One region of the Mesorhizobium sp. M0894 genome, then DNA from elsewhere that is predicted to be linked to it. Evidence: predicted binding sites of a transcription regulator. Region 1 holds the regulator's gene; the other holds the start of a gene.
What was found. Region 1 encodes LexA, which represses DNA repair genes until DNA is damaged. Its sites were predicted from a motif close to TGTTCNNNNTGTGTTCNG; they were not measured.

Region 1 (7,241 bases):
GCCAAGAAGGGCGACGTGCTCGGTACCGCGCGTATCGCCGGCATCATGGCGGCCAAGAAGACGCATGAACTGATCCCGCTCTGCCATCCACTGCTGCTGACCAGGATATCTGTCGATATCGAGCCGGACGCAGCTTTGCCCGGCCTGAAGGTCACAGCATTGACCCGCGTCACGGGCAAAACCGGCGTTGAGATGGAGGCCCTGAGCGCCGTCTCGGTCGCTTGCCTGACCATCTACGACATGGCCAAGGCGGTCGACCGCGCCATGGTCATCTCCGGTATCAGGCTGGTTGAAAAGACCGGCGGCAAATCCGGCGACTACAAGATCACCGAAGATGGGGTCACCGAGGCAGGCCGCTGATGGCGCTGGTCCCAGTTGCTGAGGCGCTCGAGCGCCTGTTGGACGGCGCAGCTGCACTGCAGGGCGAACGCGTCGCGCTGCTGGATGCCGCCGACCGCGTGCTGGCGGAGCCGGTTGTGGCGCTCCGCACCCAGCCGCCGTTCAACGCCTCCGCCATGGACGGCTATGCCGTGCGGGCGGCTGATATCGCGTCCTTACCAGCAAAGCTTTCGGTGGTCGGCATGGCGCCGGCCGGAAGCGGCTTTGCCGGGACGGTGCAGCAGGGGCAGGCCGTCCGTATCTTCACCGGCGCGCCGCTTCCCGAAGGCGCCGACACCATCGTCATCCAGGAGAACGTCCGCGATCTCGGCCGCGGTGTCGTCGAAGTGACGGAGCCGACGGTGCAGGGGCGAAACATCCGCCGCCTCGGGCTCGATTTCGCCAAAGGCAACGTCCTGCTGCACAAAGGCCGCCTGCTCGACCCGGCGGCCTTGTCGCTGGCGGCATCGGCCAACCACCCCGAGGTCGGCGTGGTCAAAAGGCCGTTGGTCGCCATCATCGCCACCGGCGACGAATTGCTGCCGCCGGGCAGCGAGCTTGGCCCCGACCAGATCATCTCCTCCAACGCCTATGGTGTCGCCGCCGCCGCACAGTCGGTCGGTGCGCGAGTGCTCGACCTTGGCATCGCGCCGGACCGCAGGGAGGCGATCGCTGCGCTGGTGGAAAAGGCCGTGAAGGCTGGCGCGAACGTCATCGTCACGCTGGGCGGTGCCTCGGTCGGTGACCACGATTTCGTCCATGACGTGCTGACCGGGCAAGGCATGACTCTCGATTTCTGGAAGATCGCCATGCGGCCGGGCAAGCCGCTGATGTTCGGGCGGCTGGGCGACATTCGCTGCATCGGCTTGCCCGGCAATCCGGTGGCGAGCCTGGTCTGCACCCAGCTCTTCCTGAAGCCGCTGCTGGCGCGGCTCGGCGGCCGCGCCTTTCAGCAGGATATGCGTGAGGCACGGCTCGGCGCTGCCATGCCGGCCAACGATCTCAGGCAAGATTATGTGCGGGCTGTTGTCACAGACGACGCCGGTACGCTCGTGGCGACGCCGTTCGGCATCCAGGACTCCTCGATGCTGAAAATGCTGGCCGATGCCAACGGGCTGATCGTCCGTGCGCCGTTCACGCCCGCCGCGGCGGCGGGCGCCGCCTGCGACGTGCTGATGCTACGCTGAACCTGCCTCACTCCGAGATCAAGGTCCGGGTCAGCGGATGGTCTGGATCGGCCAAACCGTCGATGATGTTGAAATGATGCCGGTCAGGCTCGACCACCGAACTGGTCGCGGCACCCAGGCCGATCCAGATATTGGCCAGCAACGCGCTCTGGCGCAGGAATTCGGCGCGCTCGCCGCCGCCGGCCCAGCAGGTCAGGCGGGCCTTGTCCATCGGGCGCAGCAGCACCGGGCTTTCGGCCTGCGCCTCGGCCTCATCGATCGCCAGCGTCTCGTTCATGCCGGTGCGCATGATCGGGCGCAAATCGTGCACACCCGAGATCGATACGACATGGCGAATGCGCCGGACAATTTCGGGCGCCAGCGGCGTCGTCGTCGTAACCATCCGGCTAACAAGATGGCCACCGGCCGAGTGTCCGGTCAGCATCAGCGGCCCTGCGACCATCCCCGCCGCCTTGCCGATCGCCGCGCCGACTTCCTTGACGATGCCGCCAATGCGCATCTGCGGACAGAGCGTGTAGGACGGCATCGCCACGGCATAGCCGCGATCAACAGCGCCAGCGGCAAGATGCGACCAGAAACTCTTGTCGAATGCCATCCAGTAGCCGCCATGGACGAACACCACGAGCCCCTTGGGCTTGGTGGCCGGCAGGAAAAGATCGAGCCGGTTGCGTGGGCCATCGCCATAGGCCATGTCGAGCCGCGCCCGGCCCTCGGTCGAAAGCACGTCGCGAAAAACCCGCGCGGGCTCGACCCAGGCCGCCGGCCAGCGATCGCTGCCGGCTATGTTGGCGCCGTTGGCATAGGCGTTGTCCCAATCGGCAATGTGACGTTCGAACACCCTGCGCCCTCCCCTGGCAATATGGCCTTGCAACGACCGTGAGCATCGCGCGGCGCGTCGTCGCCAGCCTCACGATTCCAGCTCTCGCATCAATCTCAAGTGACAGCCGCCTTGATGGCGAAGCGCGCATCCTTCCACGCACCGGTGCGCAGGATGTCCTCAAGCACTTCGACGGCCTGCCAGACATCGGCATAGCCGACATAGAGCGGGGTGAAGCCGAAGCGCATGGTCGATGGCGCGCGAAAATCGCCGATCACGCCACGTTCGATCAGCGCGCGCATGATCTGGTAGCCATGCTCGTGCATGAATGAAATCTGGCTGCCGCGTTTTTCCCCGTCGCGCGTGCTTTCGAGCGTTAGCCCGTAAGTGCCGCACTTTGCCTCGACAAGCTCGATGAACAGATCGGCCAGCGCGATGCTCTTCTTGCGCACCGCCGTCATGTCGACATCGTTCCAGATGTCGAGCGCGCCCTTCAGCGTGCGCATAGACAGGACCGGCTGGGTGCCGCACAGAAACCGGCGGATGCCGGTGCCGGCCGCATAGCCTGGCTCGAAGGCGAAGGGCCGTGCATGGCCCCACCAGCCGGTGAGCGGCTGCTGGATGTCGGCAAGATGCCGCTCAGCCGCATAGATGAAGGCAGGCGCGCCCGGTCCGCCATTCAGATATTTGTAGGTGCAGCCAACGGCAAAATCGGCGTTCGCCGTGTCGAGCTCGACTGGCATCGCACCGGCGGTGTGGCAGAGATCCCAGACGATCATCGCCCCGGCTTCCTGGGCCCTGCGCGTCAGCGCCGGCATGTCGCGCAGTTCGCCCGACTTGTAGTTGACGTGGTTGACCAGCACCACGGCGGTGCGTTCGTCGATCAGCTCTTCGATGCTCGGCGCGTCGACCCCCGAGAGGCGCAGCAGCGTATCTTTTCGCGTCGAAACCACACCCTCAGCCATGTAGAGGTCTGTCGGAAAACTGTCGCCCTCGGCGACGATGACCTGCCGCTCCGGCCGCATGGCCATGGCGGCGTGCAGCAGCTTGTAGATGTTGACCGATGTCGTGTCGCAGACCACCGTCTGGCCGGCCGCGGCACCGATCAGGCGCCCGAGCTGGTCGCCAAGTTCGAGCGGCATGTTGAACCAGCCGGCCGTGTTCCAGGCGCGGATGAGATCATGCGCCCATTCTTCGGTCACTGCCTTGCTCAATTCATCGAAAGCGGCACGCGAAGCGGCCCCTAGCGAATTGCCGTCGAGATAGATCACTCCTTGCGGCAGCACAAAGCGGTCCCGCATCGCGCGCAGCGGATCTGCAGCATCCATCGCCCTTATGGCCACGAGATCGGGAATTCCTGTCATGATTTGTCTGCTCCCCAAGATTCACCGCAACGCCGGACACGCATCGACGGCATCCATCGGTCACGAGCGGTTCTCCATTACCTGGTATCGCGCAGCAAGGCTCCACCGGCGACAAGTTGCCTGACCATGCGGTGGAAACCAGGAGCCAAGCCAACCCAAGGTTGGCGTTTTGAGTTCGTTTCGTTCACGGTGCATTGACCAAACCGCACAGTCGATACGGCTTCAATTCCGTGCCCCTTTGCCGGCTGACGGCCGATACCAGTGCCGCCTTCTGGAAACCCAGAGGCCGCAAACGAAAGCAGAATCAAGGCGATGAGGCCCGCGGCGGTGAAAATGCAGCGTCCCGGTTTGGCGAGTGGTATCGTTACCCGAGCCCTAACACATTCATTAAACTTTAAACAGTTGCGGAACACAACTGGAACAGATAGTGTTTGTTCTGGGTTTGTTTTTCTGATTCTGTTGGGGGTCGCTATGCTGACACGCAAACAACACGAACTGCTTATGTTCATCCACGAAAGGCTGAAGGAAAGCGGTATCCCGCCCTCCTTCGACGAGATGAAGGAAGCGCTCGACCTGGCTTCCAAATCGGGAATCCACCGGCTGATTACGGCGCTGGAGGAGCGCGGCTTCATTCGCCGTTTGCCCAACAGGGCCCGTGCGCTGGAGGTGCTGCGCCTGCCCGATTCGATCGCCCCCGGCCTCAATGCGGCACGCAAGTTCTCGCCGAGTGTCATCCAGGGCAGTCTTGGGCAAGGTCCTCGGCAAGGCAAGCCGACATCGTCGCGCGTCCCTGCAGCCGGCAATGACGACGATGTCGTCGCCGCCGTGTCTATCCCGGTGATGGGCCGCATCGCCGCTGGTGTGCCGATCGATGCCATCCAGCACCAGACGCATTCGATCTCGGTGCCGCCGGACATGATCATGGGCGGCGAGCATTATGCGCTCGAGGTCAAAGGCGATTCGATGATCGAGGCTGGCATTTTCGACGGCGACACGGTGATCATCCGCAATGCCGATACGGCGAGCCCCGGTGAGATCGTGGTGGCACTGGTCGACGAGGAAGAAGCGACGCTGAAGCGGTTCCGCCGCAAGGGCGCCTCGATCGCCCTGGAAGCCGCCAATCCGGCCTACGAGACGCGCATCTTCGGACCAGACAGGGTCAAGGTGCAGGGCAAGCTCGTTGGGCTGATCCGCCGCTACTGAGCTGCGCCCTTGGCGCCGGCTTTTGGCTTGTCGGCTCTGCGGTATGGCGGCATGCCCCGCGCCGCGCGTGAAAATTTCCGCTGCACGTGCCAGGGCCGGTATGATTTTTCGACGGCGAAGCGGATTTCGGCGCGTGTTGCCGCTTGTGGATCGAAATAGACGGCCGCACTTCCCGCGCGCGCCAGTTGCCGTTTGGTGACGACGAGGACCAGCCGGTCGTAGTAGCAGGGATTATGGGCGGTGGCGTCGTCGATGACGATCAAGCTGGCAAAGGCGCAGGCTGGCCGTGCAGTTTCGCGGTCATTGGCTAGCGCGATGATCGCGCCGGATGGATGCCTGGCAAGGCAGAGACCGTCCGTGCAAATGAACGGCATGCCCGGCGGTAAGTCGGCCGGATCGGCAATGTCGAATTGCGGATCGTTCTTTCCAGGTGTTTCCGGCGCGACGATAGCCTCTGATGTGAGCGCGCGTTTCCAGTTGTCGATGGTGAACTCATTCGGGCGTGCCCGGTTGACCGCGAGTTCCCCGCTGCCGATCGGCAGCGCGACGAGCCGTGCGTCCTCCGAGATCAATACATCGGGTACGCGCGTCTGCGTTGTCGTTAGCAAGCCGGCGAGCGCAAAAGGAAGGGCCACGAGCCGCAACCAGGTCGTCGCCATGCTGGCAATGACGAGGGCGATCGTCACCAAAAGGACAGATCTCAGCGAAATCAGCCCGACCGCATCGATCGGCGAGCGCTCGGAGATCCACCCGGACAGGGCGATCATCGCCGTCAGCCCCTTGCCCATCACGTAGAGGAAAGGCCCATCCGCGCCGAACGGCATCGCCAGCGCACTGAGGACGGCGAAGGGCATGACGACCAGTGAGACAATAGGCATGATGGCCAGATTGGCGAACAGGCTGAGCGGCGCCACGCGCTGGAAATGCCATATGGCGAAAAGCGCCGTGGCGCTCCCTGCAATGATCGAGGTCATCGCCAGGCCGCCCATGCCCAGCAGTACCTTTCTAGTGGCAAAGCGTAGCGGCGACCGCCGGGGCGGCGGCGTGGTGGCCCCGCCGGCGCGGTAATCGGACCAGCCTGCATAGGCGCCGACAAGGGCCGCCGTCGCGGCGAAGGACATCTGGAAGCTCGGACCGACCACCTCGTGCGGCGACACCAGAATGACCGCGATGGCCGAGATCGCCAGGTTGCGCATGGTGAGCGCGGCCCGGTCGAACAGCACGGCGATAAGCATCACCGCCAACATGATGAAGCTGCGTTCGGCCGCCACCACAATGCCGGAAAAGACGAGGTAGGCCGCAATCGAAAAAAGCGCGGCGGCCGCCGCGTATTTCTTGACCGGCCGTCGCGATGAGAAATCGGGAAACAGCGCAAAGGCGCCGCGCAGCAGCGCCATAATGGTGCCGGCGACCAACGCCATATGCAGCCCCGAGATGGAGATGATGTGGTAGATGCCGGTACGCCGCATCGCTTCGTTGATCTCCTCGGGAATGCCAGCGCGCACGCCGACGATCAGCGCAGCAGCAATCTCGCCCTCGGCGCCGCCGATGCGGCTGCGGATATGGTCGGCGATGGATTCGCGCGCGTCTTCGATCGCGGAAGAAAGCCGCGCGGCAAACGGCATGCTGCCCGACGACACGACTTTCGGATTGCCGAGAAAAAAGCCGCTGCCGCCGATACCGGCAAAATAGCTGTCGAAGGAGAAATCATAGCTGTCGGGCCGCACCGGCCCGGTCGGCGGCAGCAGCCGCACATAGCCGGCGATCTCGGAACCGGCGGTCAGCTCAGCCGGTATTTTCATCGCCGAAACGCGGACCCGTTCCGGCATGTAGCGCAGTGTCGGCCTGGCGGTTGAGATCACATCGATCGTCAGCCTGATGCGGCCGCTCGCCATGGGCTCGAACGATACGACGCGACCCGTGAGGCGCGTCGAGATTTCGGAACCGAGCATATGCGTTCCGACACGCCAGGTCTCGACCTTGGCGGCAAGCACGCCAAGCGCGCAGAGCAACGCCGCCATGAAGCACAGGCGGGTTCTGGGCCACGACCGCGAGGCGACGGCACAGAGGGCTGCCAAGGCGACGATTGCGATCGGCTGTGGAAAGGCCGGCTCCACCGCCAGCGCAAAATATACGACCACCCCGCATGCGAGGAACACCGGCACCAGCAGGAAGGCGACCCCACGGTCGAGCTCCAGGCCGACCGCCGAGGTTACGCCGTTGCGGATACGGGACGGTGACGGGAGGCGGAAACGCCGGCGTAGGCGCACGATGGGCTCGGCCGCGGGCACG
Region 2 (7,241 bases), on a different contig from region 1:
AAGTCCTACGGCCAGGTCTATGCGCTTGGCGGCGTCAATCTCAGCGTCGACCGCGGCGAGGTCGTCGGCCTGATCGGCGACAACGGCGCCGGCAAATCGACGCTGATCAAGATCCTTTCCGGCGTGGTCAAGCCGACCAGCGGCGAAATCCTCATTCGCGGCAAACCGGTGACCGGGTGGAGTGCTGCGCGCTCGCGCGACGCCGGCATCGAAACGGTGTTCCAGGACCGGGCGCTCGCCGTGCAGCAGACGATCGTGCGCAACATCTTCATGGGCCGCGAGCTCACCGGCTGGCTTGGATGGCTGAAGGTCAACAAGGAGATCGCGGAGGCGAGCCGGCTGATGCGCGAGATCGGCTTCACCTCGAAGGTGTTCACGCCGCAGTCGATCGTCGGCCAGCTGTCGGGCGGCGAACGCCAGGGCGTGGCGATCGCCCGCGCCATCTACAAGCAGGCCGACCTGATCATCCTCGACGAGCCGACGACGGCGCTGTCGCTGACCGAAACCGCGAAGGTTTTTCATTTCGTGCGCCAGGTGCGGGCGAGCGGCCGGTCGATCCTGTTCATCGGCCACAACATCCACCACGTCTTCGATATCGCCGACCGCTTCGTGGTGCTCGACCGCGGCAAGGTCGCGCTCAGCGCCGACCGCAGCGAGGTCAAGTCGGCCGAAGACCTCATCAATTTCATGGAAGACGTGGCACATCCCGGCGGATTGCCGGGACTTCGCGACGCCGGGGAGCAGATAGCGCGATGAGCAAGACCATGGATCCCGATCTGCAGACCCCTCTAGGCAGCAGCGATGCCGCCCGAAAGGCATGGAAACACCCGTCCGATAACTGGCTGCGCGGCTTTGTCCTCGACAACCGCGCCGCACTCGGCACGCTTGCCGTGTTCATCGTGATGATGGCGGTGTTCATGATCGCCAATCCGGCGGTCTTCACCAGCTGGTATCTCTATAGTTCCGTGCTGACCACGCTGCCTGTGGCGCTGTTCGTGGTGGTGCCGCTCGTCTTCGTCGTCACCTGTGGCGAGATCGACCTGTCGTTTCCGGCGACGATGGGCTTCGCCTCGTGGGTCTTCGCGCTGGTCGTGCAGGCCGGCTACGACCCGTTCGTCGGCATCGCCGCCGCAATCGTCACCGGCATGCTGCTCGGCTTCCTGGTCGGCTCGCTGGTCGTCTATGGCGGGCTGTCGTCGCTGATCGCCACGCTCGGCATGAATTTCCTGCTGCGCGGCCTGATCCAGATCATCAACGAGGGCAGGTCGACCGCGCTGACCGGCCTTGCCGACAGCTGGGCCTACAAGATCTTCTCCAGCCAGCTTTACGGCATCCCGGTGCAGATATTCTGGGCCATCGCCTTCGTCGTGCTGTCGGCGCTGCTCTACAACCGCCATCGCTTCGGTGCCCAGGTCAAGGTGGTCGGCGACAATCCCGACAGCGCCCAGCAGATGGGCATCGATGTCAAGCGCGTCAGGGTGAAAGTGTTCGTCTTCGTCGGTATCGGCGCGGCGATCGCCGGCACGTTCTCGGTAATGATCAACTTCACCTGGTGGCCGACGGCGGGCGACGGATACCTGCTGCCGGTGCTGGCATCGGTATTCGTCGGAGGCACGCCGACCTGGGGCGGCATCGGCACCGTCGTCGGCGGCGCGATCGGCGCGGTTACGGTGTCCTTCATCCAGACCGGCGTCGTCGCGGCGGGACTGAGCGGCTTCTACGTCCAGTTCTTCAACGGGCTGATCATCATCCTGTCGCTGCTCGGCCATAAGTGGAACCAAGCGCGGTATCGGTGACCGGCGGCCTCAAACCCCCGTGACAAACCCGTCCAGCACGCGTTTCTGGCCGGCCTTGTCGAAGTCGATGGTCAGCTTGTTGCCTTCGATGGCCGAGATGTTGCCGTTGCCGAATTTCTGGTGGAAGACGCGGTCGCCAACGCTGAAGGGGGAGGGCGTGTCGGCGACGGATTTGGCGACCAGCTCGCCGTCGATGGTGCGGCCCTTGATCGAGGTGCGGCCGGCACCGTAGCCCGAGTCGGTTTCGCCATAGCCGATGCGCTCGACCTGGTGGCCGGAGCGCGTGCCCCAATTGCGGTCGGTCGCTTCGGTGCGGTTGGCCTGAGCACGTTGCCAGCCCGGTGTCGCATAGGTGCTGGAGAAGGCGCCGGATTTCTCGGCGCCGTTGTTGCCACCGATGTTATCGAAGCGCGACGCCCCATAAGGATTCTGTCTTCCAGCCCCCTGGCCGCCACGACCGGGAGCGAACGAGCCGCCACCATAGGCATTGCCGTAGCCGCCATAGGAGTTGCCGCTCTCGGCGACCTCGACATGGGCTTCCGGCAGCTCGTCGAGGAAGCGCGACGGGATGGTCGATTGCCAGAGGCCGTGGATGCGGCGGTTGGAGACAAACCAGAGATGCAGGTTCTTCTTGGCGCGGGTCAGGCCGACATAGGCAAGGCGGCGCTCCTCCTCGAGCCCGGACCGGCCACCCTCGTCGAGGGAACGCTGGTGCGGGAACAGGCCTTCCTCCCAGCCGGGCAGGAACACGGTTTCGAATTCGAGGCCCTTGGCCGAATGCAGCGTCATGATGTTGACGGCGTCGAGCTCAGCGTTCTGCTCGGCGTCCATCACCAGCGCGACATGTTCGAGGAAGGAGCGCAGCGATTCATACTCCTCCATGGAGCGTATCAGCTCCTTTAGGTTCTCCAGCCGGCCGGGCGCTTCGACCGAGCGGTCGTTCTTCCACATGTCGGTGTAGCCGCTCTCCTCCAAAATGGTCTCGGCGAGTTCGGTGTGCGGGGTGGTTTCGAGAGCCTTTTGCCAGCGCTCGAAATTGGCTGATACCTCGCGAAGTGCGGCACGCGGCTTCGGCTTCAGCTCGTCGCTTTCGGCCAGTTTTGCCGCCGCCTCCAGCATCGGGATGCGCAGCGCGCGTGCGGTGTCGTGGACCTGGCGGATGGTGGCCTCGCCCAACCCGCGTTTCGGCACGTTGACGATGCGCTCGAAGGCGAGGTCGTCGGCGCCTTGTGCGACGACGCGGAAGAAGGCCAATGCGTCGCGAATCTCGAGCCGCTCATAGAAGCGCGGGCCGCCGATGACGCGGTAATTGAGCCCGAGCGTGACGAAGCGGTCCTCGAATTCGCGCATCTGGAAAGACGCGCGGACGAGAATCGCCATATCGTTCAAATTGTGCTTCTGGCGCTGGTAGGCCTCGATGGTCTCGCCGACGGCGCGGGCCTCCTCCTCGGAATCCCAGGCGGCGTGGACATGCACCTTCTCGTCGTCCTCGGCGATCTTCTCGGTAAACAGCGTCTTGCCGAAGCGGCCCTCATTGTGGGCGATGAGATGCGAGGCGGTGCCGAGGATGTGCGCGGTCGAGCGGTAGTTGCGCTCCAGCCGGATGATGGTGGCGCCGGGGAAATCCTTGTCGAAGCGCAGGATGTTGTCGACTTCGGCGCCGCGCCAGCCATAGATCGACTGGTCGTCGTCGCCGACGCAGCAGATGTTAACTTTGCTTTCGCTCACGGCCGCGCGCGAGCTTCGCTCGCTGGCCTCCGCGGGGGCGGCCTGGCCGGCCGACGCCCGGTCGGGCTTGCGGCCTTCGGCCGAAGAGCGCCCAATCTCCCCCCTCGTGGGGGAGATGTCGGCGGAGCCGACAGAGGGGGGCGCTGTCCCGCCAGCGTTTCCGCCAGGACCATTGGAAGCGTCGCGATCCTTCGCGCCCCCCTCTGTCCTGCCGGACATCTCCCCCGCGAGGGGGGAGATTGGCTTGCCTTGAGGCCGCTGGGCCAGCAGGCGCAGCCACATGTACTGTGCGGTGTTGGTGTCCTGGTACTCGTCGACGAGGATGTAGCGGAAGCGCTTGTGGTATTCCTTCAGCACGTCCGGATTGGCGCGGAAGATGCGGATCGGGTGACATAGGAGATCGCCGAAGTCACAGGCATTCAGCGTCTGCAGCCGCTCCTGATAGGCCTTGTAGAGTTCGCGGCCCTTGCCGTTGGCGAAGGCACGGGCATCGCCCTCGGGGATGTCGGCGGGACCGAGGCCCTTGTTCTTCCAGCCGTCGATCATCTGGGCGAACTGCTTGGCCGGCCAGCGCTTGTCGTCCAGCCCTTCCGCCTGGATGAGCTGTTTGATCAGCCGCACGACATCGTCGGTGTCGAGAATGGTGAAGTCGGATTTGAGCCCGGCCAGCTCGGCATGTCGGCGCAGCAGCTTCACGCCAATCGAGTGGAAGGTGCCGAGCCACGGCATGCCCTCGACATTGCCTTCGCCGATCAACAGGCCGATGCGCTGCTTCATCTCGCGCGCCGCCTTGTTGGTGAAGGTGACGGCGAGGATCTGCGAAGGGAAGGCCTTGCCGGTGGCAAGGATGTGGGCGATGCGGGTGGTCAAGACGCGCGTCTTGCCGGTGCCGGCGCCGGCCAGCACCAGCACCGGGCCTTCGGTGGTTTCCACCGCCAGCCGCTGCTCGGGGTTGAGGCCGTTGAGATAATCGGGCGCGTTGTTTTGATTGCTGCGGGCAGCCATGGCGCGCGCGGCGATGCCCGACGGGGCCACGGGCCGCGCGTTCGGTTCGTCAAAAAAGGGCATGTCTTCCGAAAAGCCGGACATCTCTCCCCGAATGTAGTGATTCGGCAGCGAAAGGCCAGAAGTGTCTCCGTTTTGTTCTGTCCAGTCGGTAGACTCACAATCTGAATGGGTCCGCTAACCAAAACGCCGAGCTTGCCGTGGGTCGACGCCGTAAAACGCCGAGCTTGCTTGACAGGGGAAGCGGGCCGGAGAAAGTTGCGTGGGGGCAGGCACGCAATGCGGGGTTGCCCATGGACGCGTCGCGGAGCGCACCAGTCGAAGGAGCACCGTCTTGGCTGTGGTCATCACCTCCCTGATCCTTTTCCTCATCGGCCTGGCGCTTGGCGGCGGCGGCATCTGGCTCGTGACGCTGGGCGGCAGCTGGTATTACGTCATCGCCGGCATAGCTTTCCTGATCGCTGCCTGGCTGCTCTACAGGCGCAGATCCACGGCGCTGTGGCTCTACGCGGCGATCGTGCTCGGCACGCTCGCCTGGGCTGTCTGGGAAACCGGCTTCGACTGGTGGGAGCTCGGCCCGCGCGGCGGCATCATCGTGCTTGTCGCGCTGTGGCTATTGACGCCATGGGCGCGGCGCGGGCTTACCGGTCCCGACGGACGAGCGCCGCTGATCCTCGCGGTGCTGGCATCGCTCGGCGTCGCCGGTTATTCGATGACGACGGACCCAAAGGATATTGCCGGCCAACTCAACACCGACAAGGTGACGCCGACGGCCGAACTCGGCGGCAATGTGCCGGCCGGCGAATGGCACTATTACGGTCGCACGCAATATGGCCAGCGCTATTCGCCGCTCGACCAGATCACCCCCGAAAACGTTGCCAATCTGCAGCCGGCCTGGACCTATCGCACCGGCGACGTGAAAGGGCCCGACGACATCGGCGAGACGACCTATCAGGTGACGCCGCTGAAAATCGCCGACACGCTCTACATCTGCACGCCGCATAATTTCGCCATCGCCATCGATGCCGCGAGCGGCAAGGAGAAATGGCGCTTCGATCCGCAGGTCAAGCTCAACAAGGACCGCCAGCACCAGACCTGCCGCGGCGTGGCTTACTATGCCGATGCCAAGATCGCCGCCGGCCAGCCCTGCGCCACGCGCATCTATCTGCCGACATCGGACGCCCGGCTGATCGCGCTCGACGCGGCGAATGGCCAGGTCTGTCCGACATTTGCCGAGGGCGGCACGCTGAACCTGCTCGCCAACATGCCATATCCGAAGCCGGGCTATTACTATTCGACTTCCGCGCCGCTGATCGTCGCCAACAAGATCATCGTCGGCGGCGCGGTCAACGACAATTATTCGACGCAGGAGCCGTCCGGGGTCATCCGTGCCTACGATGCCGACACCGGCGCGCTGTTATGGAATTGGGATTCCGGCAATCCGGACCAGACGACGCCGCTGCCGCCGGGCCAGACCTACACCAACAACTCGCCCAATATGTGGTCGACGGCGAGCGCCGACGAGAAGCTCGGCCTGCTCTATGTGCCGCTCGGCAACAAGACGCCGGACCAGCTCGGCGCCGGACGCAGCGCCAATGACGAGAAATTCTCTTCCTCGATCACCGCGCTCGATCTCAACACCGGACAATTGCGCTGGGTGCGGCAGACCGTGCATCACGATCTCTGGGACATGGACGTGCCGGCGCAGCCGACGCTGGTCGACATAACCACGGCCAGTGGTGTGGTGCCGGCGCTGGTCGGGCCGACCAAGCAGGGCGACCTCTATGTGCTCGACCGGCGCAGCGGCGAGCCGGTCGTTCCGGTCAAGGAAGTGCCGGCGCCGGGCGGCGCGATCGAAGGCGACCATACCTCGCCGACGCAGCCGGTCTCGGACCTCAGCTTCAGTCCGAAGCCACTGACCGGCGCGGATATGTGGGGCATCACCATGTTCGACCAGCTGGCCTGCCGGATCGAGCTTCGGAAGCTGCGGTATGAGGGCCGCTATACGCCGCCGTCGCTGCAAGGCTCGCTGATCTATCCCGGCAATTTCGGCACCTTCAACTGGGGCGGCGTGGCAGTCGATCCGGTCCGGCAGGTGATGTTCGGCATGCCGACATACCTGGCGTTCATCTCCAAATTGGTGCCGCGCGCCGACGTGCCGCCGCCGGGCGATACCAAGGGCAGCGAACAAGGCCTGAACCGCAATGACGGTGCGCCTTACGCAGTGATATTGAAGCCATTCCTGTCGCCGCTCGGCATTCCCTGCCAGGCGCCTCCGTGGGGCTATGTGGCCGGCGCCGACCTTCGGACCGGCAAGATCGTCTACAAGCATCGCAACGGCACCGTCTACGACATGACGCCGCTGCCGCTGCCGTTCAAGGTCGGCGTGCCGGGCATTGGCGGGCCGATGATCACTGCCGGCGGCGTCGCCTTTCTCGGTGCGGCGGTCGACGACTATGTGCGCGCTTATGACCTGACGACCGGCAAACAGCTCTGGCAGGCGCGGCTGCCTGCCGGCGGGCAGTCGACACCGATGACCTACACGGTAGCCGACGGACGCCAGTTCGTCGTCATCGTTGCCGGCGGCCACGGCTCGGTCGGCACCAAGCCGGGCGATTATGTGATGGCCTATACGCTGCCGAAATAGAGAAGTTCCTCAGAGCCCGAGATGCCCTTTCAGGTCGGGTACCGATGCAAGTACCTCGTTGGTCA

Region 2: the regulator LexA is predicted to act here: its motif matches at 4,655-4,672, upstream of NKH91_RS09735 (ATP-dependent helicase).

What each region holds. Positions count from the first base shown of each region.
Region 1 covers NZ_JAMYOG010000002.1:298,314-305,554, forward strand. Annotated here, with positions in the region: gene moaC (cyclic pyranopterin monophosphate synthase MoaC) at 1-360, shown strand, start outside; gene NKH91_RS04770 (molybdopterin molybdotransferase MoeA) at 360-1,565, shown strand; gene NKH91_RS04775 (hormone-sensitive lipase) at 1,573-2,403, opposite strand; gene kynU (kynureninase) at 2,499-3,746, opposite strand; gene lexA (transcriptional repressor LexA) at 4,218-4,949, shown strand; gene NKH91_RS04790 (ComEC/Rec2 family competence protein) at 4,943-7,241, opposite strand, start outside.
Region 2 covers NZ_JAMYOG010000004.1:108,565-115,805, forward strand. Annotated here, with positions in the region: gene NKH91_RS09725 (ATP-binding cassette domain-containing protein) at 1-756, shown strand, start outside; gene NKH91_RS09730 (ABC transporter permease) at 753-1,796, shown strand; gene NKH91_RS09735 (ATP-dependent helicase) at 1,806-4,613, opposite strand; gene NKH91_RS09740 (glucose/quinate/shikimate family membrane-bound PQQ-dependent dehydrogenase) at 4,864-7,176, shown strand.